3 regions of the Comamonas sp. DB36 genome follow, and region 2 is predicted to be linked to each of the others. Evidence: predicted binding sites of a transcription regulator. Region 2 holds the regulator's gene; each other region holds the start of a gene.

Region 1 (9,987 bases), 760 kb from region 2:
CGGCACGGCCTTGATCGCGGCCTGGACCATGTTCTCGGCCCAGCCAAAGGCATAGGCCAGCAGCGCGGGGCGGGCCGAGGCGCCGCTGAAATGCGCGGCCAGCGCAAATGCCAGCGGGTAGCTCGCGTCCTGCGCGCTCAGCCACTCTATGGCGTCCAGGCGCGCCGCGTCGCCCGCATGCTGGTTGCGCAGCCAGGCAATCAGCGAGCGTCCCATCTGTTCGGTCTGCAGGCGCAGCTCGCTGCTTTCACGCGTCTGGCGCACCCAGGCGTTGAGCGCGGCCAGGCGCGCGCGGTCATCGCCGGCCCAGGCGGGCAGGGCCTGGGCAATGGCCGCCATGTCGCCGCGCGCCTGCGTGAGCTGCAGCTGCTGCACGATCCAGCGCGCGGCATCGGCTTCGCCCCCGACCCAGCCGCTGCTGATCGCGGCCTCCAGGCCTTCCGAGTAGGAAAAGCCGCCAATCGGCAGCGCCGGCGAGGCCAGCCACATCAGCTGCAGCAGGCTGTGCGGGGCGACGGCGGGCGCGGCCTGTTCGGCAGCGGCCGCGGCCTGGCGGCGGCGCCAGGGCAGGGGCGGGCGCGCGGTGGGGCTGGGGAGACGCAGGGCCATGGTCTGGTGAATCAATGCGCGTGGTTGCAACCCGGGCCATGGACATGACCATGCTCATCATCGTGGCTGTGCCCGTGGTCATGCTTATGGGCATTGCCATGCGCATTGCCATGCGCATGGTGGCTGTGGCCGTCGTTGGTCACATGGCCGCCATAGGCGCCGCCTTCGGGCTCGAACGCCATATCGGCCTCGACCACGGTGAGGTGCATGCTGCGCAGCATGTCGGCCAGCACATGGTCGGGTTCTATCTTCAGGTGATCGGGTTGCAGCTCGATAGGCACATGGCGGTTGCCCAGGTGGTAGGCGGCGCGCATCAGATCGAAGGGCGTGCCATGCGCGGGGCAGGTGGTGATGTAAAGCACTTTCTGCGGCGCGGCAATCACTCGCACCATGGAGCCGTCTTCGGCAATCAGCACATCGCCGCCGCGCACGGCCTGGCCGCGCGGCAGGAAGATGGCCAGCTCCCGGCCTTGCGAGTCGGTGGCCGCGAAACGGCTTTTCTGGCGCACGTCCCAGTCGAGTTCAATGGTCGTGGCGCGCTGCAGCAGCACGCGGGCCAGGCCTTTGCCTTGAGGGATGAGTTTTTGAATGGAGAGCATTGGGTCTGGTGAACTGGGGGGAGGCAATGGGGCACTTGAGCGGGCACGTTCATTCTTCGACAGGCTCAGGACGAACGGTTAAAACCGACACGCTGCGCCAAGCGCAATCTCCACTGCGTCACTGCCGTTCGCCCTGAGCCTGTCGAAGGGCGTTTCGCAGCGCAGCGTGGAAAACGTTTTAGCATGCACGCATGACGGCCCCGACTGATTTCAATCCTACTCCCCATATCCCCTGTGGCTGCCGGCAGGTGGCCGTATACGGCACCCTGCGCCGCGGCGGCTCCAATGACATAAGGCGCTGGCAGCCCGATGTGCGTTGGCTCGGGCATTGCCGGCTGCCGGGGCAGCTGCATGACCTCGGTCCCTACCCCGGCCTGGTGCTGGACGGCAGCTACAAGGTGCTGGCCGAAGTCTATGAACTCAACCCCACGCTCGAGCGCAAGCTCGATGAAGTCGAGGAGATCTGGCCGGTCGATATCGGCGAATATGCCAAGCACATTGTCGATGTGCAGCTGCTGCCGCTGGACGGCGGCCCGCCCCAGCCCATGCCGGTGCTGATCTATGTCGCCCAGCCCGCGGGCGTGCAGGGGCGGGCGGTGATAGACACCGACGACTGGCTGGCCTGGTGGACGCAGCGCCAAGGCGATTCTCCTCAGAACAGGAAATAGCGCTGGGCCATCGGCAGCGACACCGCGGGCTCGCAGGTGAGCAACTGGCCGTCGGCGCGCACGCTGTAGGTCTGCGGGTCGACTTCCATGGCCGGCGCGTAGTCGTTGAGCAGCATGTGGCGCTTGCCTATGCCGCGGATGTTCTTCACCGCTGAAAGCGTCTTGGCGAGTTTGAAACGCTCGCCTATGCCGTTGGCAAGACCGGCCTGCGAGACAAAGGTCAGCGACGACCGGGCCAGCGCACCGCCAAACGACGCGAACATGGGCCGGTAATGCACGGGCTGGGGCGTGGGAATCGAGGCGTTGGGGTCGCCCATCGCCGCCATCGCAATGCTGCCGCCCTTGAGAATGAGCGCCGGCTTGACGCCAAAGAACGCCGGCTTCCAGATCACGATGTCGGCCCATTTGCCGACTTCGAGACTGCCGACTTCGTGGCTGATGCCGTGGGCGATTGCCGGATTGATCGTGTACTTGGCGATGTAGCGCTTGATGCGGAAGTTGTCGTGGCGCGCGCTGTCGCCGGGCAGGGCGCCGCGCTGCAGCTTCATCTTGTGCGCGGTCTGCCAGGTGCGCAGAATCACTTCGCCGACGCGGCCCATGGCCTGGCTGTCGGAGCTGAACATGCTGATTGCGCCCAGGTCGTGCAGTATGTCCTCGGCGGCAATGGTTTCCTTGCGGATGCGGCTTTCGGCAAACGCCAGGTCTTCGGCAATCGACGGGTCGAGGTGGTGGCAGACCATCAGCATGTCGACATGCTCGTCCAGCGTGTTGATGGTGTAGGGCCGGGTCGGGTTGGTCGAGCTGGGCAGCACGTTCTGCAGGCCCACGACTTTCAGGATGTCGGGCGCATGGCCGCCGCCCGCGCCTTCGGTGTGGAAGGTGTGGATGGTGCGGCCCTTGAAGGCGGCGACGGTGTCCTCGACAAAGCCGCTTTCATTGAGCGTGTCGGTGTGGATTGCAACCTGCGTGTCGGTGAGTTCGGCGACATTCAGGCAATTGTCGATTGCCGCGGGCGTGCTGCCCCAGTCTTCGTGCAGCTTCAGGCCAATGGCGCCGGCATCGATCTGCTCGTGCAGGCCGGCGGGCAGGCTGGTGTTGCCCTTGCCCAGAAATCCGAGGTTCATGGGAAACGCATCGGCGGCCTGCAGCATGCGCTCCATGTGCCAGGGGCCGGGCGTGCAGGTGGTGGCAAACGTGCCCGTGGCCGGGCCCGTGCCGCCGCCTATCATGGTGGTGATGCCGCTGGTCAGCGCTTCCTCGATCTGCTGGGGAGCGATGAAGTGGATGTGCGTGTCGACGCCGCCGGCCGTCACGATGCAGCCTTCGCAGCTGATGATTTCCGTTCCCGGGCCGATGATGATGTCCACGCCGGGCTGGGTGTCGGGGTTGCCGGCCTTGCCGATGGCGACAATGCGGCCGTTCTTCAGGCCGATGTCGGCCTTGACGATGCCCCAGTGGTCGACGATCAGCGCATTGGTCAGCACCGTGTCCATCGCGCCTTCCGCGCGGCTTCTCTGGCTTTGCGCCATGCCGTCGCGAATCGTCTTGCCGCCGCCGAACTTCACTTCCTCGCCGTAGCTGCCCGCGGCGAGCGTGTAGTCGCGCTCGACTTCCAGCAGCAGATCGGTGTCGGCCAGGCGCACGCGGTCGCCCGTCGTGGGCCCAAAGGTTTCCGCATAGGCGCGGCGTTCCATCGTGGCCATGTTCAAAGGTCTCCAGGCTGTTGGTCGAGCGCGCCCTGGACCAGGCCGCGAAAGCCGTAGACCAGGCGATCGCCCGCGAAATCGACAAGTTCCACCGTGCGCTGCTGGCCCGGCTCGAAGCGCACGGCCATGCCGCTGGCGATGTTCAGCCGCATGCCATGGGCCGCGGCGCGGTCGAAATCCAGGCCGGCATTGGTTTCGGCAAAGTGGTAGTGCGAGCCGACCTGGATCGGCCGGTCGCTGGCATTGCGCACCAGCAGCGTGGTGCAGCGGCGGCCTGTATTGAGGGCATGTTCGCCCGCGTCGAGAATCAGTTCACCGGGCACCATGGCTTTTCTCCTCAGGCCAGGCGGGTCAGCATGAACACACCGAGCGCGGCCGTGGCCGCGCCGCCCAGCGCCGTGAGCAGGCGGTGGCGCTGCAGCACCATGCGGCCCAGCAGCATGCCGGCGACATGCAGCAGGCCCGAGCCCAGCGCGATGCCGGCCAGCGCCGCGACGGCCGTGAGGCCGGAGTCGCCCGCAAGCTCATAGCCGTGGGCCGCGCCGTGGAAGAACGCGAACACGCCGGCCAGCGTCGCCGCCGCGCCCCAGGGCATCTTCCTTTGCAGCGCCAGCAGCAGGCCCAGCACCAGCACCGAGGCCGCGATCATGGGCTCGACCCCGGGCAGCTGCAGGCCGGCAAAGCCTGCGAGCGCGCCGGCCACCAGCAGCGCGACAAACGCCGCGGGCGCGCGCCAGGCCGGGCGCACCGTGAGCGCGCTCCAGGCACCGACGGCGACCATGGCCGCGAGGTGATCGGCGCCGGTGAACGGGTGGGCCAGGGCGTGGGCGGCGGTGTCGAGCAGGCCGTGGCTGTGGGCGCCGCCCGCGGCCGGGTGGGCCAGGGCGGCAATGGGCAGTGCGGCGAGGGCCGCTGCAGCGGCGGCAATCAGGGGTTTGGCTTGCATGGCAAAGGCTTGAAAAGGGGGTTAGACAATCGGGTCGTGCACCGTGACCAGCTTGGTGCCGTCGGGAAACGTGGCTTCGACCTGGATGTCGGGAATCATTTCGGCAATGCCGTCCATGACATCGGCGCGCGTGAGCACCGTGCGGCCTTCGCTCATCAGCTGGGCCACGGTCTTGCCGTCGCGCGCGCCTTCCATCACCGCCGCGCTGATCAGCGCCATGGCTTCGGGGTAGTTGAGCTTGAGCCCGCGCGCCTTGCGGCGCTCGGCCACCAGGGCCGCGGTGAACAGAAGCAGCTTGTCTTTTTCGCGAGGAGTGAGTTCCATGGCGTCGTGGCGGGCGCGGGCCCGCAAGGCGATGCAGATGGCTGGTTTGCAGCAAGGTGCGTGCCATGCTGCAACATGGCACAGAAGCTGCACGCAGTCCTGTTGCCATGATTCAAGCCCCTTCTGAACCACATTGCATGCCGTCCGATACCGCGGGCGTGCCCGCGCAGCAGCGCGTGGTCAAGGTGCGGCGCGACTACAACCGCTGGGTGGCGACCGAGACGCTGGAGGACTATGCGCTGCGCTACACGCCGCAGCGCGGGCGCCGCTGGTCGGAGTGGGGCGTGGCGCATACCGCGTTTGGCGCGGCCTCGTTCCTGGTGCTCGAGGCCGTGGGCGCGACGCTGCTGGTGCAGTACGGTTTCATCAATGCGTTCTGGGCGATTGTCTGCACCGGGCTGATCATCTTTGCCGCCGGGCTGCCGATCAGCGTCTACGCGGCGCGCCACGGCGTCGACATGGATCTGCTGACGCGCGGCGCGGGCTTTGGCTATATAGGCTCGAGCATCACCTCGCTGATCTACGCGAGCTTCACCTTCATCTTCTTCGCGCTCGAGGCCGCCGTGATGGCCTATGCGCTGGAACTCGCGCTCGACATACCGCCGCGCTGGGGCTATCTGATCTGCGCGCTGGTGGTGATTCCGCTGGTCACGCACGGGGTGTCGGCGATCAGCCGGCTGCAGGTGTGGACCCAGCCGCTGTGGCTGCTGATGCTGATCGTGCCGTTTGCGTTTGTGTTGATGCACCAGCCTGGGGTGTTTTCCGAAGTGCTGCACTATCCGGGTGCAAGTCAGCAGCGCGAAGGCCAGCTGGCAGGCTTTAGTCTGCCTCTTTTTGGTGCGGGTCTGACCGTGGGCATTGCGCTGATCACGCAGATGGGCGAGCAGGCCGACTACCTGCGCTTCATGCCGGTGCGCAACGCCAGCAACCGCTGGCGCTGGTGGGGGGCGGTGATGCTGGGCGGGCCGGGTTGGGTGCTGCTGGGCGTGGCCAAGATGCTGGGCGGCGCGCTGCTGGCCTATCTGGCCATCTCGCAGGCCGTTCCGCCCGACCACGCCGTCGATCCTAACCAGATGTACCTCGCGGCCTACAACTATGTATTTCCCGACTACGGCTGGGCGGTGGCCGCGACGGCGCTGTTTGTCGTGCTGTCGCAGCTCAAGATCAATGTGACCAATGCCTATGCGGGCTCGCTCGCCTGGAGCAATTTCTTCTCGCGCGTGACCCACAGCCACCCGGGGCGCGTGGTGTGGGTGGTGTTCAACACGCTGATTGCCTTCATGCTGATGGAGATGAACGTGTTTCGCGCGCTGGGCGAAGTGCTGGGCCTGTATTCGAACCTGGCGATTGCCTGGATCATGGCCGTGGTTGCCGATCTGGTGATCAACAAGCCGCTGGGCTGGTCGCCGCGCGGCATAGAGTTCAAGCGCGCGCGGCTCTACGACATCAATCCCGTGGGCGTGGGCGCGATGGCCTTGTCGTCGCTGCTGTCGGTGGCCGCGCACCTGGGCGCGTTCGGGCCGCTGGCGCAGGCGTTCTCGGCGGTGATTGCCATGCTGGTGGCGCTGATCGCTTCGCCGCTGATTGCCTGGTGGACGCGCGGGCGCTACTACCTGGTGCCGACGGCGGCGCCGGCCATGGAGGCGCCGGCCTGCGCCGGCCCGCCGCGGCTGCAGCGCTGCGTGGTCTGCGAGCGCGAATACGAAGCGCCCGACATGGTGCATTGCCCCGCCTACCAGGGCGGCATCTGCTCGCTGTGCTGCACGCTGGACGCGCGCTGCGGCGATCTGTGCCGGCCCCAGGCGCATCTGGCCGTGCAGTGGCGCGCGGCCGCGCGCCGGCTGCTGCCGGCGAGCATGTGGCGGCTGCTTGACAAGGGCCTGCTGCACTTCGTTCTGCTGATGCTGCTGATCGTGCCCACTCTGGCCGCGGTGATAGGCCTGCTTTATCTGCTGGAGCTGCAGACGCATGCGCGCAGCCTGCCGGCCAATGCGCTGCCCGGCGCCGAAGCCGTGCTGCAGACGGTATTGCTCAAGGTGGGCGTGGGCCTGCTGCTGATCTCGGGCGTCGTGGCCTGGTGGCTGGTGCTGGCCCAGCACAGCCGCAAGGTCGCGCAGCAGGAGTCGAATCGCCAGACCGGACTGCTGGTGCGCGAGATCGCGCTGCACCGCGCGACCGACGGCCAGCTGCAGCAGGCGCGGCGCGCCGCCGAAGATGCGCGCACCGTGGCCGAGGACGCGCGCCGCGCGGCCGATCTCGCCAACCAGGCCAAGAGCCGCTACATCAGCGCCATCAGCCACGAACTGCGCACGCCGCTCAACAGCATCCTGGGCTATGCCCAGCTGATGGGCGAGGACGCCGACGTGCCGCCCCACCGGCGCCAGGCCGTGGCCGTGATACGCCGCGGCGGCGAACATCTGCTGTCGTTGATCGAAGGCACGCTGGACATCGCGCGCATCGAGTCGGGCAAGCTCGCGCTGCAGGTTCAGCCCATGCAGTTTGCCGCCGGCCTGCGGGAGATGGCCGGCATGTTCGAACTGCAGGCCGCGGCCAAGGGGCTGGTCTTCCACTACGAGCCCGAGGGCACGCTGCCCGAATGGGTGCGCACCGATGAAAAGCGCCTGCGCCAGATCCTGTTCAACCTGCTGGGCAATGCGATCAAGTTCACCACGCGCGGCAGCGTCACCCTGCGCGTGCGCCACAGCCGGCAGATGGCCTATGTGTCGGTGATCGATACCGGGCCTGGCCTGAGCGAGGCCGAGCAGGCCCAGGTGTTCGAGCCGTTTGCGCGCGGCTCGGGCGCGCAGTCCAGCGCCGGCGCGGGCCTGGGCCTGACCATGGCCAAGATGCTGACCGAACTCATGGGCGGGGCGCTGAGCGTCAGCAGCCAGCCGGGCCAGGGCGCGGCCTTTCATATCCGCCTGTTCCTGCCCTCGCTCGAACGCGGCCCGGCCCAGCTGCCCGCCGTTCCCCGGCCCGTGGGCTACGTGGGCGCGACGCGCCGGCTGCTGGTGGTCGACAACGAGGAGGCCGACCGCGAGCTGCTGGCCCAGCTGCTGGTGCCGCTGGGCTTCGCGGTGCAGCACGCGGCCAACGGCCAGGAGGCGCTGGCGCTGCTGGCCGCGGGCTACCGGCCGCAGGCGATCTTCATGGACCTGGCGATGCCCGGAATGGACGGCTGGGAATGCCTGCGCCAGCTGCGGCAGCTGCCGCTGGGCGAAGTCGCGTGCGCCATAGTCTCCGCCAATGCCTTCGATCGCGAAATGCCAAATGACGTGGGCATCACGCCGCAGGACTTCCTGGTCAAGCCGGTGCGCCACAGCGAGCTGCTGCAGTGGCTGGAGGACCGGCTTGAACTCGTGTGGCGCAGCGCCCCGCCGGCGGCGACTGCCTTGCCTGCGGCGCGCGTGCAGCCGGCCGATGCCGGCCTGGAGGGCGTGCCCGAGGCCGCGCTCGCGGCGCTGCGCCAGGCGCTGGAATGGGGCTATATGCGCGGCGTCGAACAGGCGCTGGCCCAGCTGGCCCAGGACCATCCGCAGGCCGCCGCGCTGTGGCAGCGGCTGCGCGCGCAGGCGCAGCAGTTCCAGTTCGAGGCCATGGCCGCGCAATTGAATGACAAGGCTTGATGATGGATCTTTCCCCCTCGCTCACCCGTGACGCCAACCTGGTGCTGATCGTCGACGATGTGCCCGACAACCTGGCAATGCTGCATGACGCGCTCGACGCCGCGGGCTACATCGTGCTGGTCGCGACCAGCGGCGAAGCCGCGCTGGCGCGCGCCGCCCAGGCGCTGCCCGACATCGTGCTGCTTGACGCAATGATGCCCGGCATGGACGGCTTCGAAGTCGCGCGCCGCCTCAAGGCGGATGCACAGACGGCGCCGATTCCCATCGTCTTCATGACCGGCCTGACCGAGACCGAGCATCTGATTGCCGCGCTGGCGGCCGGCGGCGTCGACTATGTGACCAAGCCGATCAAGCCCGCGGAAGTGCTGGCGCGCATGGGCGTGCACCTGGGCACGGCGCGGCGCGCGCGCGCCCAGCAGCAGCAGGCCGTGCAGGCGCGCAGCGCGCTGGACGCGTTCGGCTATGCCAGCCTCACGGTGCGCATTGCAGACGGCCGCGTGCTGTGGCAGACGCCGCTGGCGCGCGAACTGCTGCGCCGCCACCTGGGCATTGACGGCCTGCGCGCCGTGCTGCCCGATGACATCACCGCCTGGATTCAGCGCCAGCAGCCCACGCTGGCGCTGCAGCTGGAGCCGCCGCGCTGGACCTTCGATACGGGCTCGGGTCCCTTGGTGCTGCGCCTGCACCCGCCGTCGCCCGAAGCCGAGGAGGGTGAGCTGCTGCTGGTGATGCGCGAGGAGTCTGACCTTGCGGCGCGCGAGACGCTGCGCCAGGGCTTTGGCATCACCGCCAAGGAAGCCGAAGTGCTCTACTGGCTGGCCCAGGGCAAGATCAACCGCGACATCGCCGACATCGTCGGCTGCAGCCCGGCCACCGTGAAGAAGCACCTGGAACGCATCTTTGCCAAGCTGGGCGTGGAAACGCGCACCGCGGCCGCGGCGATGGCGATGGCGCGCCTGCCGGCGTGATGAAGTTTGGCAATCCGCGCCATCCGGATTTACAAACCCGCGGTGGCGCAGGCCTGTCTACACTGGCTTTCATGACGCAAGAAACACCCACCTCCCCCGCGCCTCAAGGCCTCGATGATGCAACCCTGGCCTTTGCCGACAAGGTGTTCGATGCTGCGCGCCAGGGCGATGACGTCAGCCTCGCGCAATGGCTGGCCGCGGGCCTGCCACCCGATCTGCGCAACGCCAAGGGCGACAGCCTGCTGATGCTGGCGAGCTACCATGGCCACGCCGACGCCGCGGCCTTGCTGCTGCGGCATGGCGCCGATGCGGCGCTGGCCAATCTGCGCGGCCAGACGCCGCTGGCCGGCGTGGCCTTCAAGGGCGATCTGGCGATGGCCGAACTGCTGCTCGCGCACGGCGCCGGCGTCGACAGCCCTTCGCCCGACGGCCGCACGCCGCTGATGTTCGCGGCCATGTTCAACCGCCTGGACATCATGCAATTGCTGATTGCCCGCGGCGCGCGCGTCGACGCCACCGATGCCCAGGGCACGACCCCGCT
Region 2 (9,987 bases):
CGTGCGGTCGAGGAAGCCGGTGTTGATGAAGGCCACGCGCGCGGCGGCGGCGGCAATACAGGCCTTGAGGTTGACGCTGGTGCGGCGTTCCTCGTCCATGATGCCCAGCTTGACGGTGTTCGCGGGCAGGCCCAGCACCTGCTCGACGCGGCCGAACAGTTCGTCGGCAAATGCCACCTCGGCGGGGCCGTGCATCTTGGGCTTGACGATGTAGACCGAGCCTTCGCGGCTGTTGCGTATGCCCGGCGTGCCCAGGCCCTTGAGGTCGTGCAATGCGATTGCCGTGGTGACCATGGCGTCGAGAATCCCTTCGGGAATTTCCTTGCCCTCGGCACCCCAGAGGATGGCCGGGTTGGTCATGAGGTGGCCCACATTGCGCAGGAACATCAGCGAGCGGCCATGCAGCTTGAGCGGCTGGCCATCGGCGCCCGTGTATTCGCGGTCGGGGTTCAGGCCGCGGGTCACGGTCTTGCCGCCCTTGTCGAAGGATTCGGTCAGCGTGCCCTTGAGAATGCCCAGCCAGTTGCTGTAGCCCAGCACCTTGTCTTCGGCATCCACCGCAGCGATCGAGTCTTCGAGGTCGAGGATGGTCGACAGCGCCGATTCCAGCACCACGTCGCTGACGCCGGCCGCATCGGACTTGCCGATGGCCGTGCTGCGGTCGATGCGGATATCGAGGTGCGAGCCATGGTTCTTGAGCAGCACGGACGAGGGCGCCTCTGCGCTGCCTTGGTAGCCGACGAATTTCGCCGGGTCCTTGAGACCGGTGATCTGGCCGTCGGCGAGCGTGACCGCGAGCTTGCCGTCGACCACCGCGTACAGCTTGGCCTGGGCATGCGAGCCCGTGGCCAGTGGTGCCGACTGGTCGAGCACGTTGCGTGCGAAGGCGATGACCTTGGCACCGCGCACGGGGTTGTAGCCCTTGCCCTTTTCGGCGCCATCGGCTTCGCTGATCACATCGGTGCCGTAGAGCGCGTCATACAGCGAGCCCCAGCGCGCGTTGGCGGCGTTGAGCGCGTAACGGGCGTTGAGGATGGGCACGACCAGCTGGGCACCGGCCTGGGTCGCGAGTTCAGCGTCCACGCCCGTGGTCGTGGCCTGCACGTTCTGCGGCGGCTCGACCAGGTAGCCGATGCGGCTCAGAAAGCTGCGGTAGCCGGCCATGTCGGTGATCGGGCCGGGGTGTGCCTTGTGCCAGGTGTCGAGTTCGGTCTGCAGGCGATCGCGTTCGGCGAGCAGCGCAGCATTGCGCGGCGCCAGGTCGCTGACCAGGGCGTCGAAGCCTTGCCAGAACGTCGCGGGCGCAATGCCCGTGCCGGGCAGCACCTGGTCATTGATGAATTGGTGCAGTTCGTTGGCTACCTGCAGGCCGTGGACGGTGGTGCGATCGGTCATGAAATCAACCTCGGAATGAAAAAGGGGCAACGCTGCGACGTGCGCAGGACATGGAGCTACTGTATTTGAATTGTTTGTGCCTATAAACCGCTTCAAAAGTGCAGAACTCATGACTTTTACGCAAAAGTGCCTGTGCGGGCCATGGCGCAGTGCGACATAGAGGTATCTGCAGGTCGCTGCCGGGCTTTGTCTCCATAATCCCGGCATGGACAAACTCAAGGCGTTCGAGTCATTTGTGTCAGTGGCGACCAAGGGCAGCCTCACGGCCGCGGCCAAGGCCGAAGGCGTGGCCCCGGCCATCATGGGACGGCGGCTCGATGCGCTCGAAGAACATCTGGGCGTCAAGCTCATGGTGCGCACCACGCGGCGCATCTCGCTGACGCATGAAGGCAGCGCGTTTCTCGAAGACTGCCAGCGGCTGCTGTCGGACGTGGCAAATGCCGAAGCCAGCGTCTCGGCCGGCGGCGTCAAGGCCACGGGCCATCTGCGCATCACCGCGCCCGCGGGCTTTGGCCGGCGCCATGTCGCGCCGCTGGTGCCGCGCTTTCGCGATCTGCATCCCGAAGTCAGCATTTCGCTGAACCTCAGCGACCGCGTGGTGGATCTGGCCGGCGAAGGCTTCGACTGCGCGGTGCGCGTCGGCGACCTGCCCGACTCGTCGCTGGTGAGCGTGCGCATTGCCGACAACCGCCGCCTGTGCGTGGCGACGCCGGCCTATCTGGCTCGGCGCGGTACGCCTGCGCATCCCAGCGAACTGGCGCAGCATGATTGCCTCACGCTGTCGAGCGACGCTTCGCAGACGCGCGGCTGGGCATTCCGTATTCCCCAGCCCGATCAGAGCACGCACGATGTCGTGCATTTCAAGTCGGGCGGTCCGCTCGACTGCTCGGACGGGCAGGTGTTGCATGATTGGTGCCTGGGCGGCTGGGGCATTGCCTGGCGCAGCACCTGGGAGGTCGAGGCGGAAATCGCCGCGGGCCGGCTGGTGCCCGTGCTCGAGGAGTTTGCCGCACCGCCCAACGGAATCTATGTGGTCTTTCCCCAGCGCAAGCACATGCCATTGCGCGTGCGGCTGTGGATCGACTACCTGAAACATCACTATCAACAAGCTGATTTCTGGAAAAACGGAGTTGCCCCATGACCTTTGAAGCCACGCTCGCAGCACTGCACCTGCTCGCTGTCCTGACCCTTGTGGTCTTTCTGTCGAGTCAGGCCGCGCTGTGCCGTGCCGAATGGATGAACGCCGCAGTGGTGCGCCGGCTCGCGCGGCTGGACCTGATCTACGGGATCGCGGCGCTGGCGCTGCTGCTCACCGGGCTTGCGCGCCTGTATTGGGGCACCAAGGGCGTGTCCTGGTATGTCTCGCAGCCGCTGTTCCATGTGAAGGTGACGCTGTTTGTGCTGGTCGCACTGCTGTCGATCAAGCCTTCGCTGACGTTCCGCCGCTGGGTGCGCGCGCAGGCTGACGGCCAGTCCCTGCCCGATGCCGGCGAAGTGGCGCGCACGCGCCGCTGGATCATGGTGCAGGCGCATCTGGTGCCGGTGATTGCGGTCATTGCCGTGTTCTGGGCGCGGGGGATGTGACCCCATTGGATGTTTTGCTGGGGCGGCCCGGCGCTGGTGGGGCCTTTGCGCCAGATGTTTGAGGCCAGGCCGTTCATCATTCGACTGGCTCAGGACGAACGGGAAATAACGCCTGGCGATGCACGTCTCGCTTAACCCGCTCAGGACGAACGGCGAGGGCCGGGCAGCAGCCCGCGGACGACAAGTGTGCAGCGGCTGACGCACATACGCCACACGGTCGAATCCGCGTGGGCGGCACAAAGCGGGGCGGGCACGTAAAATCCCGCGATGCTCTCCGTCAAACTGGAATTGCTCGCGGCCCTGGCCGCTGAGCTGGAAAAATTGTCGCCCGGCGCCGGTGCGCGCGCCGCTTTCGAATCCCCCAAGGTGGCTGCGCACGGCGATTACGCCTGCACGGCTGCCATGCAGTTGGCCAAGGCCGCCAAGCAGAACCCGCGACAACTGGCGCAGACGCTCAGCGATGCGCTGATGGCCACGCCGGCTTTCACGCGCTGGGTCGATGCGTTGGAAATTGCCGGCCCCGGCTTTCTCAACGTGCGCCTCAAGCCCGCGGCCAAGCAGGAAATCGTGCGCGAAGTGCTGTCGGCGGCGCAGGCGTTCGGTCAGCAGCCTTCGCGGGCGGAAAAACTGCTGGTCGAGTTCGTCTCGGCCAACCCCACGGGCCCGCTGCATGTGGGCCATGGCCGCCAGGCCGCGCTCGGCGACGCGCTGTGCAATCTGTTCTCGACCCAGGGCTGGGACGTGCACCGCGAGTTCTACTACAACGACGCGGGCGTGCAGATCCAGACGCTGACCAACAGCACTCAGCTGCGCGCCAAGGGTTTCAAGCCCGGCGATGATTGCTGGCCCGTCGATCCCGAGAACCCGGCCAGCAAGGCGTTCTACAACGGCGACTACATCCAGGACATCGCCAACGACTTTCTCGCGAAGAAGACCGTCAAGGCCGACGACCGCGAATTCACCGCCAACGGCGATGTCGAAGACCTCGACAACATCCGCCAGTTCGCGGTCGCCTACCTGCGCAACGAGCAGGACAAGGACCTGCAGGCATTCAACCTGCGCTTCGACGAGTACTACCTCGAGTCCAGCCTCTACACGTCGGGCCGCGTGGACCGCACCGTCGAGCGCCTGATCGCCAACGGCCACACCTACGAGCTCGATGACGCGCTGTGGCTCAAGTCGACCGACTACGGTGACGACAAGGACCGCGTGATGCGCAAGCGCGACGGCGGCTACACCTACTTCGTTCCCGATGTGGCCTATCACATCGCCAAGTGGGAGCGCGGCTTCACCAAGGTCATCAACATCCAGGGCACGGACCACCACGGCACGATTGCCCGGGTGCGCGCCGGCCTGCAGGCCGCCGACGTGGGCATTCCCCAGGGCTATCCCGACTACGTGCTGCACACCATGGTGCGCGTGGTGCGCGGTGGCGAGGAAGTCAAGATCAGCAAGCGCGCGGGCTCGTATGTGACGCTGCGCGATCTGATCGAATGGACCAGCAAGGACGCGGTGCGCTTCTTCCTGCTGAGCCGCAAGCCCGACACCGAATACACCTTCGATGTCGATCTGGCGGTGGCGCAGAACAACGACAACCCGGTCTACTACGTGCAGTACGCCCATGCGCGCATCTGCTCGGTGCTCAAGGCCTGGGGCGGCGATGCGGCGCAGCTCAAGAGCGTGGACCTGTCGGCGCTCGAAGGCCCGCAGGCGCAGGCGCTGATGCTGCAGCTGGCCAAGTACCCCGACATGCTGACGGCCGCCGCCCAGGGCAATGCCCCGCACGACGTGACGTTCTACCTGCGTGATCTGGCCGCTGCCTATCACAGCTACTACGACGCCGAACGCATTCTGGTCGACGACGAGGCCGTCAAGCTGGCGCGCCTGGCGTTGATCAGCGCGACCCGCCAGGTGTTGCACAATGGTCTGGCAGTGCTGGGCGTGTCCGCTCCAGAACGCATGTAAACCGATCACACCATGAAGAAACAGCAACGCGGCGGCACCATTCTCGGCATCATTCTTGGCATCATCGTCGGCCTGGGCGCAGCCCTGGGCGTGGCGGTATATGTCAGCAAGGTGCCCGTTCCTTTCCTCAGCAAATCGTCGAAGAACGCCGACCAGGATGCGGCCGAGGCCAAGAAGAACAAGGATTGGGATCCGAACTCTCCGCTGTACGGCAAGAACCCGGCGCGCATCACCGTGCCCGCGGCGCCCGATGCGGCGACCGGAGCGGTGACGGGCGGGGTGGCAGCGCCTGCCACGGCAGGAGTGACCGCGGCGCCTACCGATGTGCCGACCAGCCAGCCCGTGGCACCGGTCACCGCCACGACGTCTGCCGGCACCAAACCGGACGCCAAGGCGGACGCCAAGGCGGCGGCGTCCAGCGATCCGCTGGGCGATCTGGTCAAGGCCAAGTCGGCCGAGGCCAGCGCCGCAGAAAGCTTCAACTACTTCGTGCAGGCCGGCGCTTTCCGCAGCCCGTCCGATGCGGAAGCCCAGCGCGCCAAGCTTGCCATGCTGGGCTGGGAGTCGCGGGTCAGCGAGCGCGAACAGAACGGCCGCACCGTGTTTCGTGTGCGCGTAGGTCCGTTCGCCAAGCGCGATGACGCCGAGCAGCTCAAGGGCAAGCTCGAAGGCGCGGGCGTGGATTCCGCGCTGGTGCGGGTGCAGCGCTGAACTTTTTAGCGCGCCCGCCCTCTGACCTATCAGAACCGAACAAGGAGTGTTGTTTCATGAAACGCCGTGAGTTTTCTCTGGCTGCCGCTGCGGCAGCTTCCGCTTCCGCTTTTTCCTTTGTCGCCACGCCTGCTCTGGCCCAGGCCGCGTTCAAGGAAGGCAAGGATTACGCCAAGCTGTCCAAGCCCGTGGCGACCACCGCCGGCGCCGGCAAGGTCGAGGTGATCGAGTTCTTCTGGTACAGCTGCCCGCATTGCCATGCTTTCGAGCCGGCGTTCGCGGCCTGGAAGTCGGCGGCGCCCGCCGATGTGGTGGTGCAGCGCGTGCCCGTGGGCTTCAATGCCAGCTTCGTTCCCCAGCAAAAGCTGTACTACGCGCTGCTCGCCATGGGCAAGCTCGATGAAGTCCACACCAAGGTGTTCCAGGCAATCCACGTCGAGCGCAACCGCCTGGCCAAGGATGACGACATCTTTGCCTGGGTCGGCAAGCAGGGCGTGGATGTGAACAAGTTCAAGGAAGCCTACAACTCGTTCACCGTGTCCAACCAGGTGCGCAAGGCGACCCAGCTGCAGCAGGACTACAACGTCGAAGGCGTGCCTTCGATCGGCGTGGCCGGGCGCTTCTACACCGATGGCACGATGGCCGGCAACATGGCCAATGTGCTGCGCGTGACCGATCACCTGATCGCCGTGAGCCGCAAGGGCTGATAGCGCCCGGCACATGCCGCACCAGCCCGCCTTGCGCGGGCTTTTTTGTGTGCGCGCTTCGCTCGGGCCTGCGGCTGTCCGGCCTTTCATCCCCTGGTTCATGTCAGGGCGTGGCGAATTAATGGGTGACACGCCCTACAATGGTCGCAAGATTCGTGCCCTCCATGAAAAAACGCCTACTCCCCCTCCTATTGCTTTCAGCCCTTGTCTGCGGCACGGTGCAGGCCGAAAAGGCCGACCGCAACAAGCCCATGAACATCGAGGCCGATGCACTGCGCCACGATGAACTCAAGCAGACCAGTGTCTTCACCGGCAACGTGGTGATGACCAAGGGCACTATCGTGCTGCGCGGCGCGCAGCTCGACGTGCGCCAGGATGCCGAGGGCTATCAGTTCGGCACCGTGATCGCGGCACCGGGCAAGCGCGCGTTTTTCCGGCAAAAGCGCGACACCTTGCCGGGTCAGCCCGATGAGTATGTCGAAGGCGAGGCCGAAGTCATCGAGTACGACGGCAAGGTCGACAACGTCAAGCTGATACGCCGCGGCGAACTGCGCCGCTACCGCGGCACGGCGCTGAGCGACGAGATCACGGGCGCGGTCATCGTCTACAACAACCTCACCGATGTGTTCACCGTCGACGGCCAGGCCCGTGCGCCAGGCGGCGGCAGCACGGCTTCGGGAGGGCGGGTGCGCGCCGTGCTCGCGCCCAAGGAGCAGCCGCCGGCCCCGCCTGCCGCGCCGGCCGCCAACCTGCGTCCCAGCATGACCATCGAACCGAAGAAATGAGCCGCGCTCCGTGAACCCAACCCCGCCCGAATCCAGCCGCCTTGAAGTCAAGCACCTGGCCAAATCCTATGGCAGCCGCAAGGTCGTCAAGGACGTCTCGCTGGCGGTGCAAAAAGGCGAAGTCGTGGGCCTGCTGGGACCCAATGGCGCGGGCAAGACCACGTCGTTCTACATGATCGTGGGCCTGGTGCGCTGCGATGCCGGCGACATCTTCATCGACGGCCAGGCGGTGGGCAACATGCCCATCCACCAGCGCTCTCGCCTTGGGCTGTCGTATCTGCCGCAGGAGGCGTCGATCTTTCGCAAGCTCAGTGTCGAAGACAATGTGCGCGCGGTGCTCGAACTGCAGCGCGACGATGACGGCAAGCCGCTGACGCGCGACGAAATCGAGCGCCGCCTGCTGGCGCTGCTGCAGGAGCTGCGCGTTGACCATCTGCGCGAATCGCCTGCGCTGGCGCTGTCGGGCGGCGAACGCCGGCGCGTCGAGATCGCGCGTGCGCTGGCGACCCAGCCGCGCTTCATTCTGCTGGACGAGCCTTTTGCCGGTATCGATCCCATTGCCGTGATCGAGATCCAGCGCATCATCGGCTTTCTCAAGGCGCGCGGCATCGGTGTACTGATCACCGATCACAACGTGCGCGAAACGCTGGGCATCTGCGATCACGCCTTCATCATCAGCGACGGCCATGTGCTGGCGCAGGGCACGCCTGCGGAGATCGTGGAAAACGCCGATGTACGCCGGGTCTACCTCGGCGAGCACTTCCGGATGTGATGGCCATGTGCATGAGCTTGTGTCGGTCTGAGGGGGAATGCTGTTGAAGCCGGGTCTGTCTCTACGTGTATCGCAGCATCTCGCACTCACGCCCCAGCTGCAGCAATCGATCTGGCTGCTGCAGCTCTCGACGCTGGAGCTGAGCCAGGAAGTCGAGCACATGCTCGACGACAATCCGTTCCTGGAACGCACCACCGAGGAAGCCGAGCGCGAGGAGTTCGGCCTGGCGCAATCCGATGTGCCCGCGCAGCGCGACGACTATGCCGACGACGCCTACGCATCGACTGCGTCGACCAGCGAGAAATCCAGCAGCAGCGAAACCGACGGCAGCGAAGTCACGGCCGCGGCCGATGCCGCACCCGATTGGGAAGGCGACGGCAGCGCCGATCTGGCGCCCGACGACAGCGAATGGGGCGGCGAAGCGCGCGCGCGCAGCGGCGACGACGACACCGAAGCCCAGGATCTGGCACATGGACATGAGTCGCTGACCGATTTCCTGCACCGCCAGGCGCTGTCGCTGCGCCTGGGCGATGTCGATCGCGCGGCGCTGCGCTTCATGATCGAATCGCTCAACGAACATGGCTATCTCGAGGACCCGCTCGAGGAACTCGCCGCGGGCCTGGCCGGGCCCGACGCGCTCGAGGAGCAGGAAGAGCTGGTCCACCATTTCACCGTGGCGCTGCGCCTGCTGCAGTCGCTCGAACCCGTGGGCGTGGGCGCGCGCAACCTGGCCGAATGCCTCACGCTGCAGCTCAAGCACCTGGCGGCGCGCGATGACGAACACACCGACGCCGCGACCGTGCAGACCGCGCTGCGCATCTGCGAGCAGCCCATGGACCTGCTGGCCCGGCGCGATGTGCGCCGGCTGATGCAGGCCTGCGGCGCGAGCGACGAACGCATTCGCGCGGCCATGGCCCTGATCGCGCGGCTGGAGCCCCGGCCCGGCCGGCGCTTTGCCGACGTGGAGCGCAATCTGGTCGTGCCCGACGTGCTGGTGCGCAAGATGGCGCGCAGCAGCGGCGACGGCCAGCCGCAGTTCAGCGTGCAGCTCAACCCCGACGTGATGCCGCGGCTGCGCGTGCACGACATCTATGCCAACGCCTTGCGCGGCCACAAGGGCAGCGAAGGGCATGCGGGACTGCAGCAGCGGCTGCAGGAGGCGCGCTGGTTCATCAAGAACATTCAGCAGCGCTTCGACACCATCCTGCGCGTGTCGCAGGCCATCGTGCAGCGGCAGAAGAACTTCTTCACCCATGGCGAACTCGCGATGCGCCCGCTGGTGCTGCGCGACATCGCCGATGAACTGGGCCTGCACGAGTCGACGATCAGCCGCGTGACCACGGCCAAGTACATGTCGACGCCCATGGGCACCTATGAACTCAAGTATTTCTTCGGCTCGGGCCTGGGCACCGAGACCGGCGGCAATGCGTCGAGCACTGCGGTGCGCGCGCTGATCAAGCAGTTCGTCGCGGCCGAGAACCCGCTCAAGCCGCTGTCGGACAGCCAGCTGGCCGACATGCTCAAGGAGCAGGGCATCGAGTGCGCGCGCCGCACCGTGGCCAAATACCGCGACGTGCTGAAGATCGCGCCGGCCAATCTGCGCAAGTCGCTGTAGCGCCCAGGGTCTGGCAACATGACCTCGAATGTTCGCACTTCACGGCAAACGCGTATCCTTGCCCCCCTGCTATGAATCAACTGCAACTGTTTTTGCCCTGCGCCGCCGGCGTTGAGGACTATCTGGCCGATGAGGCCCACCGTATCACGGGGCTCACGGGACACGACCTGCTCGTCGGCCGCGGCGGCGTGATGCTGCGCGCCTCGTGGCGCGATGCGCTGCTGCTCAACCTGCACAGCCGGCTCGCGCAGCGCGTGCTGGTGCAGTTGTCGACCTCGCAGTACCGCAACGAGAACGACCTGTACCGCGCGGCCAGCGAAGTGGCCTGGGAAATCTGGTTCACTCCGCGCCAGAGCTTCAAGATCGAAGTCACGTCCCAGCACAGCCCGCTGACCAGCCTGAATTTCGCCGCGCTGCGCGTCAAGGACGCGATCGCCGACCGCTTCCGCGCCA
Region 3 (9,987 bases), 1.5 Mb from region 2:
ACATTGCCCAGGCGGTGTGCGTGGGCGGCGCGGCGCAGGTGCTAGAGCAGCCGCTGCCCTGGAGCCTGCCGCCCGTGGGCCTGGCCTGGCTGCGCAATTCGCCCAAGGTCGATCTGATCGATGGGCTGAGGCAGGCGATTCTTTCGCGGCAGGGTCAGGACGTTTAAACGGCTGCGCTGAGCTTGAGCGCAGGCCGTTCATCCTTCGACAAGCTCAGGACGAACGGGAATACAAGCTCAGGACGAACGGGAATGCCGGAACGCGCTGCTGGCTTGAGGACAGGCCGTTCATCCTTCGACGGGCTCAGGACGAACGGGATTTTGAGGCTCGCAGTTTCCTCAGGCGGGCAAGAAGCGCGGCTTACAGCCCCATCGCATCGAGCGCCGGCGGGCGTAGCAGGTCCTTGTCGATTCCCATGACTTCGCTGGCGCGCTCCATGGCCGTCCATAGCTCCGAGGGCATCTTGAGTATTTGCTCGGGTGTGTCGGCCTGGGCGATCCAGGCGCCGATCTCGTGGTGCTGTTCGGGCGTCAGCAGATCCAGGTGCAGCATTTCGTCAATGGTTTTCATGGGATCGGCGGTTCTCGAATTGCAAGGATGCCGCGTCAGCTTGCGCTGTACGGCCTGAGCTCCAATATACCGCCGTCCCGTGATGCTCCGGCGCTTCAGGCGGCTTTTTCCACATGCGCCTGGCGCGTGTAGAGAAAATCCATCACCGCCTGGCGGCAGCGCAGGTACTCGGGGTCGCTGGCCAGCTCCACGCGCCTGCGCGGGCGGGCGATGTCGACGCTGAGAATTTCGCCTATGCGCGCGGCCGGGCCGTTGGTCATCATCACGATCTTGTCGGACAGCAGCACGGCCTCGTCGACATCGTGCGTCACCATCACCACGGTGCTGCGCGTGCGCGCGACGATCTCCAGCAGCTCGTCCTGCAGCTTAGCGCGCGTGAGCGCGTCCAGCGCGCCGAACGGCTCGTCCATCAGCAGCACCTGGGGTTCCATCGACAGCGCGCGCGCAATGCCCACGCGCTGCTTCATGCCGCCCGAGATCTCGCCCGGGCGCTTGTCGCGCGCATGGCCCAGGCCCACCAGGGCCAGCGCCGCGTCGCTGCGTTCCTTGAGCTGGGCCTTGCTTTCCTTTTGCGCGAACACCCGCTCCACGGCCAGGTGCACGTTCTCGTAGCAGGTCAGCCAGGGCAGCAGCGAATGGTTCTGAAACACCACGGCGCGCTCGGGCGACGGGCCCTGGATCTCGCGGTTGGCGCACAGCAGCACGCCGTTGCTGGGCGTGGTCAGGCCGGCAATCAGATTGAGCAGCGTCGACTTGCCGCACCCCGAGTGGCCGATCAGCGCGACGAAGTCGCCCTTGGCAATGCGCAGATCGATGTTCTCCAGCGCCAGGAACAGGCCCTTGGCGGTCTTGAAGCTCTGCGAGATGCCTTGCAGTTCAATGAATTTGTCGCTCATGACTTCACCTCTTCATAAGTAAATGCCTTGGCGATCTGCACCAGCAGCAGCTCCAGCGCCAGACCCACGATGCCGATCACGCCGATGGCGATGATGATGTTCATCACGTTGAGGTTGTTCCACTCGTCCCAGATCCAGAAGCCTATGCCCACGCCGCCGGTCAGCATCTCGGCGGCGACGATCACCAGCCAGGCCGTGCCCACGGCCAGGCGCACGCCGGTCAGCATGTAGGGCAACACCGAGGGCAGCAGGATCTTGGTGGCGATCTTCCATTCGGACAGGTTGAGAACGCGCGCCACGTTCATGTAGTCCTGGGGCACGCGCTGCACGCCTATGGCGGTGTTGATCACCATGGGCCAGATCGAGCAGATGAAGATGGTCCAGATGGCCGCGGGATTCGCGCCCTTGAACACCAGCAGGCCTATGGGCAGCCAGGCCAGCGGCGACACCGGCTTGAGCAGGCTGATGATGGGGTTGAACATCTTCGACAGGAACTTGAAGCGCCCGATCAGAAAGCCCGCAGGAATGCCGACCAGCGCCGCCAGGCCAAAGCCTATGGCCACGCGTTCCAGCGAAGCCAGCACGTTCCAGCCCACGCCCTGGTCGTTCGGGCCGTTGCTGTAGAACGGGTCGCTGAACAGCTTGACGGCCTGGTCAAAGGTCGCGGCCGGCCCGGGAATGCTCGCGCCGGTGGCCATGGAAATGCCGGTCCAGGCCAGCGCCAGCAGCGCCAGTCCCAGCAGCGGCGGCACGGCCGCCTTCACCAGCGCCTGGGCCTTGAGCGCCAGCGGGCCTGGCGGCCGGGCGCCGGCCGGTCTTGCGGCCACGGCATGGGCCGCATGTCCGGCCGCGGGCAGTGCAATTTCCGCCACGGGTTCGGCGCTCTCGTGCGGGCGGGCGTGGGGCGCGCCCAGCGCCGCGGCGCTGGGCGACAAAGTATGTGTGTTCATCGTGCTTCTTCCGTTGAAACCGGGGGCCGGGCGCTGGCGTCAGGCCTTGATCTTGAAACTGTCGGCGTACTTCTGCGGCTGCGTGCCGTCCCAGACCACGCCATCGATCAGCTTGCTGCTGCGCATCTCGCTCTTGGGCAGCGGCGTCTTGGAGGCCGTGGCCGCCTCCTTGTAGAGGGCGGTGCGGTTGATGGCCTTGGCCACGCCCAGGTAGTCGGGATGGTCCTTGAGCAGGCCCCAGCGCTTGTGCTGGGTGAGGAACCACATGCCGTCAGACAGGTAGGGGAAGTTCACAGCGCCCTCGTTGTAGAACTTCATGTGGTTGGGATCGTCCCAGGTCTTGCCCATGCCGTCCTGGTAGCGCCCCAGGATGCGCTGGTTGATCGCGTCGACGCTGGTGTTCACATAGGACTTGGCGGCAATGGTCTCGGCCATCTGGTTCTTGTTGGCCAGGCTGGCATCGATCCAGCGGCCGGCTTCCAGAATGGCGGCGGTGACGGCGCGCGCGGTGTTGGGGTACTTGTCGGCGAACTCGGCCGTCGTGCCCAGCACCTTCTCGGGGTGGTCCTTCCAGATTTCTTGGGTGGTGGCGGCCGTGACGCCTATGCCATCCATGATCGCGCGGTGGTTCCAGGGCTCGCCCACGCAAAAGCCGTCCATGTTGCCGACGCGCATGTTGGCCACCATCTGCGGCGGCGGCACGGTGATGACCTTGGCATCCTTCATGGGGTTGATGCCGTTGGCCGCGAGCCAGTAGTAGAGCCACATGGCATGCGTGCCCGTGGGGAAGGTCTGGGCAAAGGTGTATTCGCGCTTCTCGCTGGCCATCAGCTTGGCCAGGCCCGCGCCGTTCACGGCACCCTTGTCGGCGAGCTTCTTGGCCAGCGTGATCGCCTGGCCGTTGTTGTTCAGGTTCATCAGCACGGCCATGTCCTTCTTGGGGCCGCCCAGCCCCAAGTGCACGCCGTAGACCAGACCGTAGAGCACATGGGCGCAGTCGAGTTCGCCGTTGACCAGCTTGTCGCGTACCCCGGCCCAGCTCGCTTCCTTGGTGGGAATGATCTTGATGCCGTATTTCTTGTCTATGCCCAGCACCGAAGCCATCACCACGCTGGCGCAATCCGTGAGCGGAATAAAGCCTATCTTGACTTCCTTTTTCTCCGGTGCATCGGAGCCCTGGGCATGGACCAGCGCGCGCAGGGCAGGGGAGATGCCGGCGGCACCCACGGCGGCGGCTTGGAGAACGGTGCGGCGCGGAAGTCCGGTTTTCATCAGGTCGGGCATATGCAGTCTCGGCAAAAAGTGGCGAAAAAAAAGGCGCCCGCATCCTGCGCGCAAGCCATGGGCTGTACGTGCAGTGATGGGGACGCCTTTGTCCGGTGACGGGCAATCAGTCGTTGATTGCCTGTCGGTGGGGTCTTCGTTGACCTTGTTTCTTTCTAAGCAGCTTCCGTGCCAGCTGAGCTTTTACTGTTTTCCCAAGGAAGCGGCGCGAATCGCCGGTGGCCGGGGCCTGGGCCGCGCGCCATTTCTGTGCGCCTGCGCTGAATCGGGGCATTCAGCCCAGAAGTTCGGCCGCGTCTATCATGCGCTGGGCGATCTGCACCATCTTGATGCCCTTGTCCATCGCGAGCTTGCGCAGCCGGTCGTAGGCCTGCTTTTCGCTCAGCGCCTGGCGCTCCATCAGAATGCCCTTGGCGCGGTCAATGGTCTTGCGGTCCTTGAGCTCGTCGCGCGCATCCTGCAGCTCGGCGCGCAGCGACTGCTCATGCTTGAAGCGCGCCATCGCCACCTGCAGGATGGGGCGTATGCGCTGCGGCGCCAGGCCTTCGACGATATAGGCACACACCCCCGCGGCCACGGCGTCGCGCACATGGGTGGTGTCGGGGTCGTTGGTGAACAGCACGATGGGGCGGCGCTCGTCGCGCGTGGCCATGACCACATGTTCGAGCGCGTCGCGGGCTTCGCTTTCGGTGTCGACGATGATCAGATCGGGGCGCAGCTGGGCAATGCGCTCGCTGAGAAATACATCGGCGGGCAGCGTGGCAACGATGTCATATTGCGCTTCGAGCAGCCCCACGCGCAGCGAGCGCGAGCGTTCGAGCTGCAGGCGCACATGCTCTTCCTGCTCGTCCAGCAGGGCCAGATCCGGAACAATGACCACGATGCGCAGGGGATGGCTCATGCAATGACACAAGCAAGAAAAGTGCCATTTTGTGCCGAAACAGGTCCCGCACAGGCACTCTAAGCTGTACGTTCATGGTTCGACGGGGCCGCGGGATCAACGGGGAAACCGTTCATGGTGAGCCTGTCGAACCATGAACGTCCTGTCCTCAAAATGGCGGCCCGGTGACAACAGCAGTGCGAAAGGCGTGCTCCTACTTGCGCAAAAACGGCAGCGGCACATCCGCCGGTATCGGGCAGGCATAGGGCTGGCCCTGGCGGCGCTCGAGCAGCTCGGCCTTGGCCGCGGCAATCAGCGCCGGGTTGGCAATCAGTTCCACCGCGGTCGCGGTCAGCACCTTGGCCGCATGCACCATGCCCGCGTGCGCCAGGCCCGACTGGCCTTGCGAGACCATCTGCCAGGAGTGCAGCGGCGTGCCGAACGCATAGCAGGCGACCCAGGCCTGCACCGTGGGCGTGATCCAGCTGACATCGGCCACATCGGTGGAGCCAAACATGGTCTCCTGCGCCTTGGGGTCATAGGGCGCCAGGCCTTCGAACACCGCCGGCACCTTGCCGCGCAGCACCGCGGCCAGCGGGCGGCTCACCGAGTCGAGGTCGTTCGGGTCCAGCGTGGCCTGGAAGTCGCTGGCACGCTTTTGCTCGCGCTCATCGAGCTGCAGCTGGCCCAGCGCCTGCATCTGCGCGTACATCACCTGGCTGAGCGTGGTGTTCTGCAGCAGGTTGGAGCAGGCCTTGTCGAACACGATCTCCAGGCGGCAATCCGTCATCAGCGCCGCGCCGCGCGCGACGTTCTTCACGCGCTCGTAGAGTTCGGCGGCCTCGTGGTTGCGGCCGGCGCGAATCAGGTAGAGCACTTCGGCGCGCGCCTGCACCACATTGGGCGACATGCCGCCCGAATCGGTGACCGCGTAGTGCACGCGCGCGTCCGAAGGCATGTGTTCGCGCAGGTAGTTGACGCCCACGTTCATCAGCTCGACGGCGTCCAGCGCGCTGCGTCCCAGGTGCGGCGAATGCGCGGCATGAGAGGCCTTGCCGTGGAAGATGAACTTGGCCTGGATGTTGGCCAGCGTGTTCTGGCTGAACACCGCCGTGAAGCTCGCGGGGTGCCAAGTGAGCGCGACGTCGACATCATCGAACACGCCCGCGCGCGCCATGAAGGTCTTGCCTGAGCCCCCTTCCTCGGCGGGGCAGCCGTAGTAGCGGATGCGCGCCTTCTGGCCGCTGGCCTGCAGATGGGCCTGGAGCGCGATGGCCGCGAAATGCGCCGAGGTGCCCAGCAGATGGTGGCCGCAGCCGTGGCCCGCCAGGCCCGGGCTGTCGACCGAGGGCGTGCAGACCAGCGCGCCGCTTTGCTGGTTCAGGCCCGACAGCGCGTCGTATTCGCCGAGGAACGCAATGGCCGGGCCCGCGTCGCCCCATTCGGCCACGAAGGCCGTGGGAATGCCGGCGACATTGCGCGTGATGCGAAAGCCCGCGCTGGCCAGCGCATCGATGTGCAGCTGGGCCGACGACATCTCGGCGTAGCGCAGCTCGGCCAGCGACCAGATCTGGTCGGCGAGCGCGGTCATGCGCGGGGTCTCGCGCGTGAAGAAATCCTGCAGTTGGTGGATTGCGGTCATGTGCGTTGTCTCCTGGCGCTGCGGTGTCATTCGGGCTGGATTCCGGCCTTGTCGAGCTGGGCCTTGTTGCGCTGGATGTCGGCCGCGATCTGCGCGGGGAACTTGCTCTGGTCCATTTCGGTGGCCTGCGCGCCCAGCGCCTGCAGGCGCTTTTGCACGTCGGGCAGGTGGGCGGCCTTCACCGCCGCATCCTGCAGCTTCTTCACCGTGGCCGCGGGCGTGTTCTTGGGCACGACGATGCCGAACCAGCTGATGCCCAGCGCGTTCAGGTCGTCGTAGCCCAGTTCCTTGAACGTCGGCACGTTGGGCAGATCGGGCGAGCGCGCCGTCGCCGACAGCGCGACCGGAATCAGTTTGCCGCCCTTGATCTGCGGCAGCGCCGAAGGCAGCTGATCGGTCATGACCTGCACCTGGCCGGCAAGCGCGTCATTGAGCGCCGGGCCGTTGCCGCGGTAGGGCACGATCTGGATGTCGGTCTTCATGGTGTCGTTGAACGCCGCCAGCATCAGATGGCCCAGCGTGCCCACGCCCGGCACGCCGGCGCTGAAGGCACCGGGCTGGGCGCGGATCTTGGCCAGGAAGTCGGGGAAATTGTTCACGCCCATCTTGGGGTGGGCCATCCACACCGAAGGCATGGTCACGAGGTTGGCGACGGGCAGCAGCTTGGCTCCCAGACCCTGGGCGCGGGTGTAGAGCAGCGGGTTGATGGTCATGGTGCTGACGGTGGCCATGCCCACGGTGTAGCCATCGGCCGGCGCCTGGGCCACGGCTTCGGTGCCAATGAGCCCGCCCGCGCCGCCGCGGTTGTCGACGACCACGGGCTGGCCCAGCGTGCTGCGCATGCCTTCGGCCAGCACGCGCGCCACGATATCGGTGGAGCCGCCCGCCGCGAACGGCACGATCAGCTTGATGGGCTTGCTCGGATAGTTGTCGGCCGCCTGTGCGCCCAGCGGCAGCGCAGCGCACAGCGTGCTCAAGGTGACGGCGCCCAGGCATTGCAGCGACAGGCGTTGGGTGGGGCGGGACAGGGCGCTCATGGAACTTTCCTTTGGACGGGCGAAACGCGGCAACATGCACAACCGGTAGTCAGGTCATGCAGGCAAGACATGAACTATAGAAAAAAAGCCGTGCGCCGGGCTCACCGAAACAGGGGGTAGCCATAAGCATTGCCGATAGCTCCTGGCCCAGGTTTGCGTTCAGAATGGAGGCCAGAACCGCTTTTATCGTGCTCCCGTGAATCTCCCCGAGAACGGCCCCGAAGGCCAAGTGCTGTTTTCCCGGCTCGCCAAGCAGGGCCGGCTGCGCCAGTTGCAGCTGCTGCTAGCGCTGGCCCAGTGCGGCTCCATCGTGCGCGCGGCTGCCCACCTGCACATGAGCCAGTCGGCGGCCACGCAGGCGCTGGCCGAACTCGAACGCGTGCTCGACATGCGGTTGTTCGAGCGCCATGCGCGCGGCATGCGGCCCACGCTGGCCGGTCAGGCGCTGACCGACGCCGCGCGCGGCGTGATGACCGAGCTGGAAGAAGCCGCGCAGACGCTGGCCGCAATCCGCATGGGTGCCTCGGCGGCGCTGCGCCTGGGCACCATTCCCGCGGCCGCGCAGGCCATACTGGCGCAACTGCTCACGCGTTTCTACGGGCTGCATCCGCTGGTGCATATCGATGTCCAGGAGGGCTCGGCGCTGCGGCTGCTGCCGCAGCTGATCAGCGGTGGACTCGACGCGCTGTTTTGCCGCGCGCCCGGCTTGCTGCCCGATGCGTTCGAGTTCGAGCCGCTGCTGGGCGACGAAGCCGTTGTGGTCGCCTCGCATGCGCATCCGCTCGTGGGCCGGCCGCAACTGCAGCTTTCCGATCTGGACAGCGCGCGCTGGGTGCTGCCGTCTGCGAATATCGCCGTGCGCGATATCTTCGAGCGCGACATCCTGAGCCGCCTGCCGCAGGCGCAATGGTTTCCCGTGGCCACCATGTCGCTGTCGGTGCTCGAAGGCCTGTTGGGCCAGCCGCAGGCGGTGTCGCTGATGCCGCGCAGCATTGTCGACCACCTGGGGCCGGACGGCCGCGGTGCGCGCTTCGCGGTGCTCGACCTGCAGCCGGGCAGCTTCCAGTCGGCGCTGCCGCCGCTGGGCGTGGTGTTCGCGCGCGAAGCCGCGCCGCAACTGCTGGGCGAAATGCTCCGGCTGTGGCGCAGGCCGGGGATCTTGTAGCGCTTCTCGCGCAGCATGGCGAGGTCTTGCTTGTCGCCCTGCAGCGGTGGTTTTTTGCCGCATCCGCATATCCCCGAAGGATTTTCCAGCCCGCCATGGCATCTGCGTGTGAAAATCCAGTGCCGCCTGAAGCTTGCACCGCGCGCTACGGCGCCAGACCCTTGCTCGTTACGCTCGCGGCCGGCCGCGGCGACACGATCTTCGGTGATCCCGGCGGCGCGGCCGCTCTGCGACGCGCGGCACGCAAAGCCTGGCGTTCACGAAGGCGAAAGCAACGCCGCAGCGCTGATGCTGCAACCGCTCGCTGGTCGCCGTTGGCATCAAGATTGCTTGGGCTGCTTTGCAGCGACGGTTGGCGTGGAGGCCCATCCAACTGTTCGTTCTCTCGGAAAAAATTTGCAAAAAATGCCATGCGCCGTGGCATGGCATTGCTGACAATTCCAAATGTATCTTTCTGCGCAAGGGGCTCAAGAATGAAGATTTCAACGCGGTTGATCTTGCTGGTGGGCGTGATGTCCATGCTGCTTCTGGGCATCGGTCTGCTCGGCCTGCGCGGGATGGGGAGCAGCAATGAGGGTCTGAAAACGGTGTACGAAGATCGCACCGTGGCCTTGGGTCAGTTGGGACAGATCCAAAGTTTGATGATGACCAATGCCTATTTGGTCAGCGCTGCAACGCTGGATCCCAGCCCGGAGGTGGTGAATCAGCTCACCACGTCGGTCGATGCCAATATTGGCAAGATCACCAAGCTTTGGGATGAGTACATGGCCAGCTACCTCACGCAGCAGGAGGCCGGGATTGCCAAGAAGTTTGCCCAAGCCCGCGGCACGTACGTCCGGGAAGGGCTCAAGCCCGCAGTGGCGGCCTTGCGCGCGGCCGATATCCAGGAGAGCCAGCGCCTGTCTACCAAGGTGTTGCCGGCGATATATGCTCCTGCCAAAGACGAACTGGATGCGTTGATCCAGCTGCAGCTCGACGTGGCCAAGTCGGAATACGCTGGGGCGGTGGAGCGCTACGATGCTGTGCGCATGTATTCCACGGCATCCATCGTGCTGGGCCTGCTGTTCGCCGTCAGCTTTGGCTATTTCCTCATTGCCGGGCTGGTGCGTTCGCTGAAACAGGCCGAAGACCTTTCGCGTGCGATTGAAGCTGGCGACCTGAGCGTGCCGGTGGCGATCACTGGCAAGGACGAGGTGGCGGCATTGCTGCACACCCTGGTGGCCATGCGCGACAGTCTGGCAAGAGTGGTATCGCGCGTGCGCCAGGGTGCGGATGGCGTTGCCACGGCCAGTTCGGAAATCGCCCAGGGCAACCAGGATCTCTCGGCTCGCACCGAAAGCCAGGCGAGTGCGCTGGAGGAAACCGCGGCCTCCATGGAAGAACTTGACTCCACGGTCAGGCAAAATGCCGAGTCCGCTCGCCAGGCCAACCAGCTGGCCGTGAATGCCAGCCAGGTTGCGACCCAGGGTGGTGAGGTGGTGGGGCAAGTGGTGGAAACCATGAAGGGCATCAACGAGTCTGGCCGCCGAATCGGCGACATCATCGGCGTCATCGATGCCATTG

The links. Region 2 encodes sigma-54, which starts transcription at its own class of promoters, with help from an activator protein. Its sites were predicted from a motif close to TGGCANGNAANCTGCTTT; they were not measured.
Region 1: the regulator sigma-54 is predicted to act here: its motif matches at 4,901-4,918, upstream of ACSVDO_RS16285 (urease subunit gamma).
Region 3: the regulator sigma-54 is predicted to act here: its motif matches at 4,611-4,628, upstream of ACSVDO_RS12560 (ANTAR domain-containing response regulator).

Annotation. Positions count from the first base shown of each region.
Region 1 covers NZ_CP196631.1:3,476,692-3,486,678, reverse strand. Annotated here, with positions in the region: gene ACSVDO_RS16315 (urease accessory protein UreF) at 1-489, opposite strand, end outside; gene ureE (urease accessory protein UreE) at 621-1,208, opposite strand; gene ACSVDO_RS16305 (gamma-glutamylcyclotransferase family protein) at 1,400-1,876, shown strand; gene ureC (urease subunit alpha) at 1,861-3,579, opposite strand; gene ACSVDO_RS16295 (urease subunit beta) at 3,582-3,908, opposite strand; gene ACSVDO_RS16290 (HupE/UreJ family protein) at 3,920-4,528, opposite strand; gene ACSVDO_RS16285 (urease subunit gamma) at 4,550-4,852, opposite strand; gene ACSVDO_RS16280 (hybrid sensor histidine kinase/response regulator) at 4,990-8,478, shown strand; gene ACSVDO_RS16275 (response regulator) at 8,481-9,446, shown strand; gene ACSVDO_RS16270 (ankyrin repeat domain-containing protein) at 9,518-9,987, shown strand, end outside.
Region 2 covers NZ_CP196631.1:4,238,543-4,248,529, reverse strand. Annotated here, with positions in the region: gene ACSVDO_RS19890 (malate synthase G) at 1-1,395, opposite strand, end outside; gene ACSVDO_RS19885 (LysR family transcriptional regulator) at 1,601-2,536, shown strand; gene ACSVDO_RS19880 (DUF2214 family protein) at 2,533-2,979, shown strand; gene argS (arginine--tRNA ligase) at 3,247-4,944, shown strand; gene ACSVDO_RS19870 (SPOR domain-containing protein) at 4,957-5,655, shown strand; gene ACSVDO_RS19865 (thiol:disulfide interchange protein DsbA/DsbL) at 5,712-6,362, shown strand; gene lptA (lipopolysaccharide transport periplasmic protein LptA) at 6,527-7,147, shown strand; gene lptB (LPS export ABC transporter ATP-binding protein) at 7,158-7,919, shown strand; gene ACSVDO_RS19850 (RNA polymerase factor sigma-54) at 7,963-9,534, shown strand; gene ACSVDO_RS19845 (THUMP domain-containing class I SAM-dependent RNA methyltransferase) at 9,606-9,987, shown strand, end outside.
Region 3 covers NZ_CP196631.1:2,730,587-2,740,573, reverse strand. Annotated here, with positions in the region: gene ACSVDO_RS12585 (LysR family transcriptional regulator) at 1-167, shown strand, start outside; gene ACSVDO_RS12580 (hypothetical protein) at 361-570, opposite strand; gene ACSVDO_RS12575 (ABC transporter ATP-binding protein) at 666-1,466, opposite strand; gene ntrB (nitrate ABC transporter permease) at 1,463-2,416, opposite strand; gene ACSVDO_RS12565 (CmpA/NrtA family ABC transporter substrate-binding protein) at 2,456-3,700, opposite strand; gene ACSVDO_RS12560 (ANTAR domain-containing response regulator) at 3,975-4,601, opposite strand; gene ACSVDO_RS12555 (M20 family metallopeptidase) at 4,795-6,222, opposite strand; gene ACSVDO_RS12550 (tripartite tricarboxylate transporter substrate-binding protein) at 6,249-7,259, opposite strand; gene ACSVDO_RS12545 (LysR family transcriptional regulator) at 7,456-8,424, shown strand; gene ACSVDO_RS12540 (hypothetical protein) at 8,570-8,944, opposite strand; gene ACSVDO_RS12535 (methyl-accepting chemotaxis protein) at 8,937-9,987, shown strand, end outside.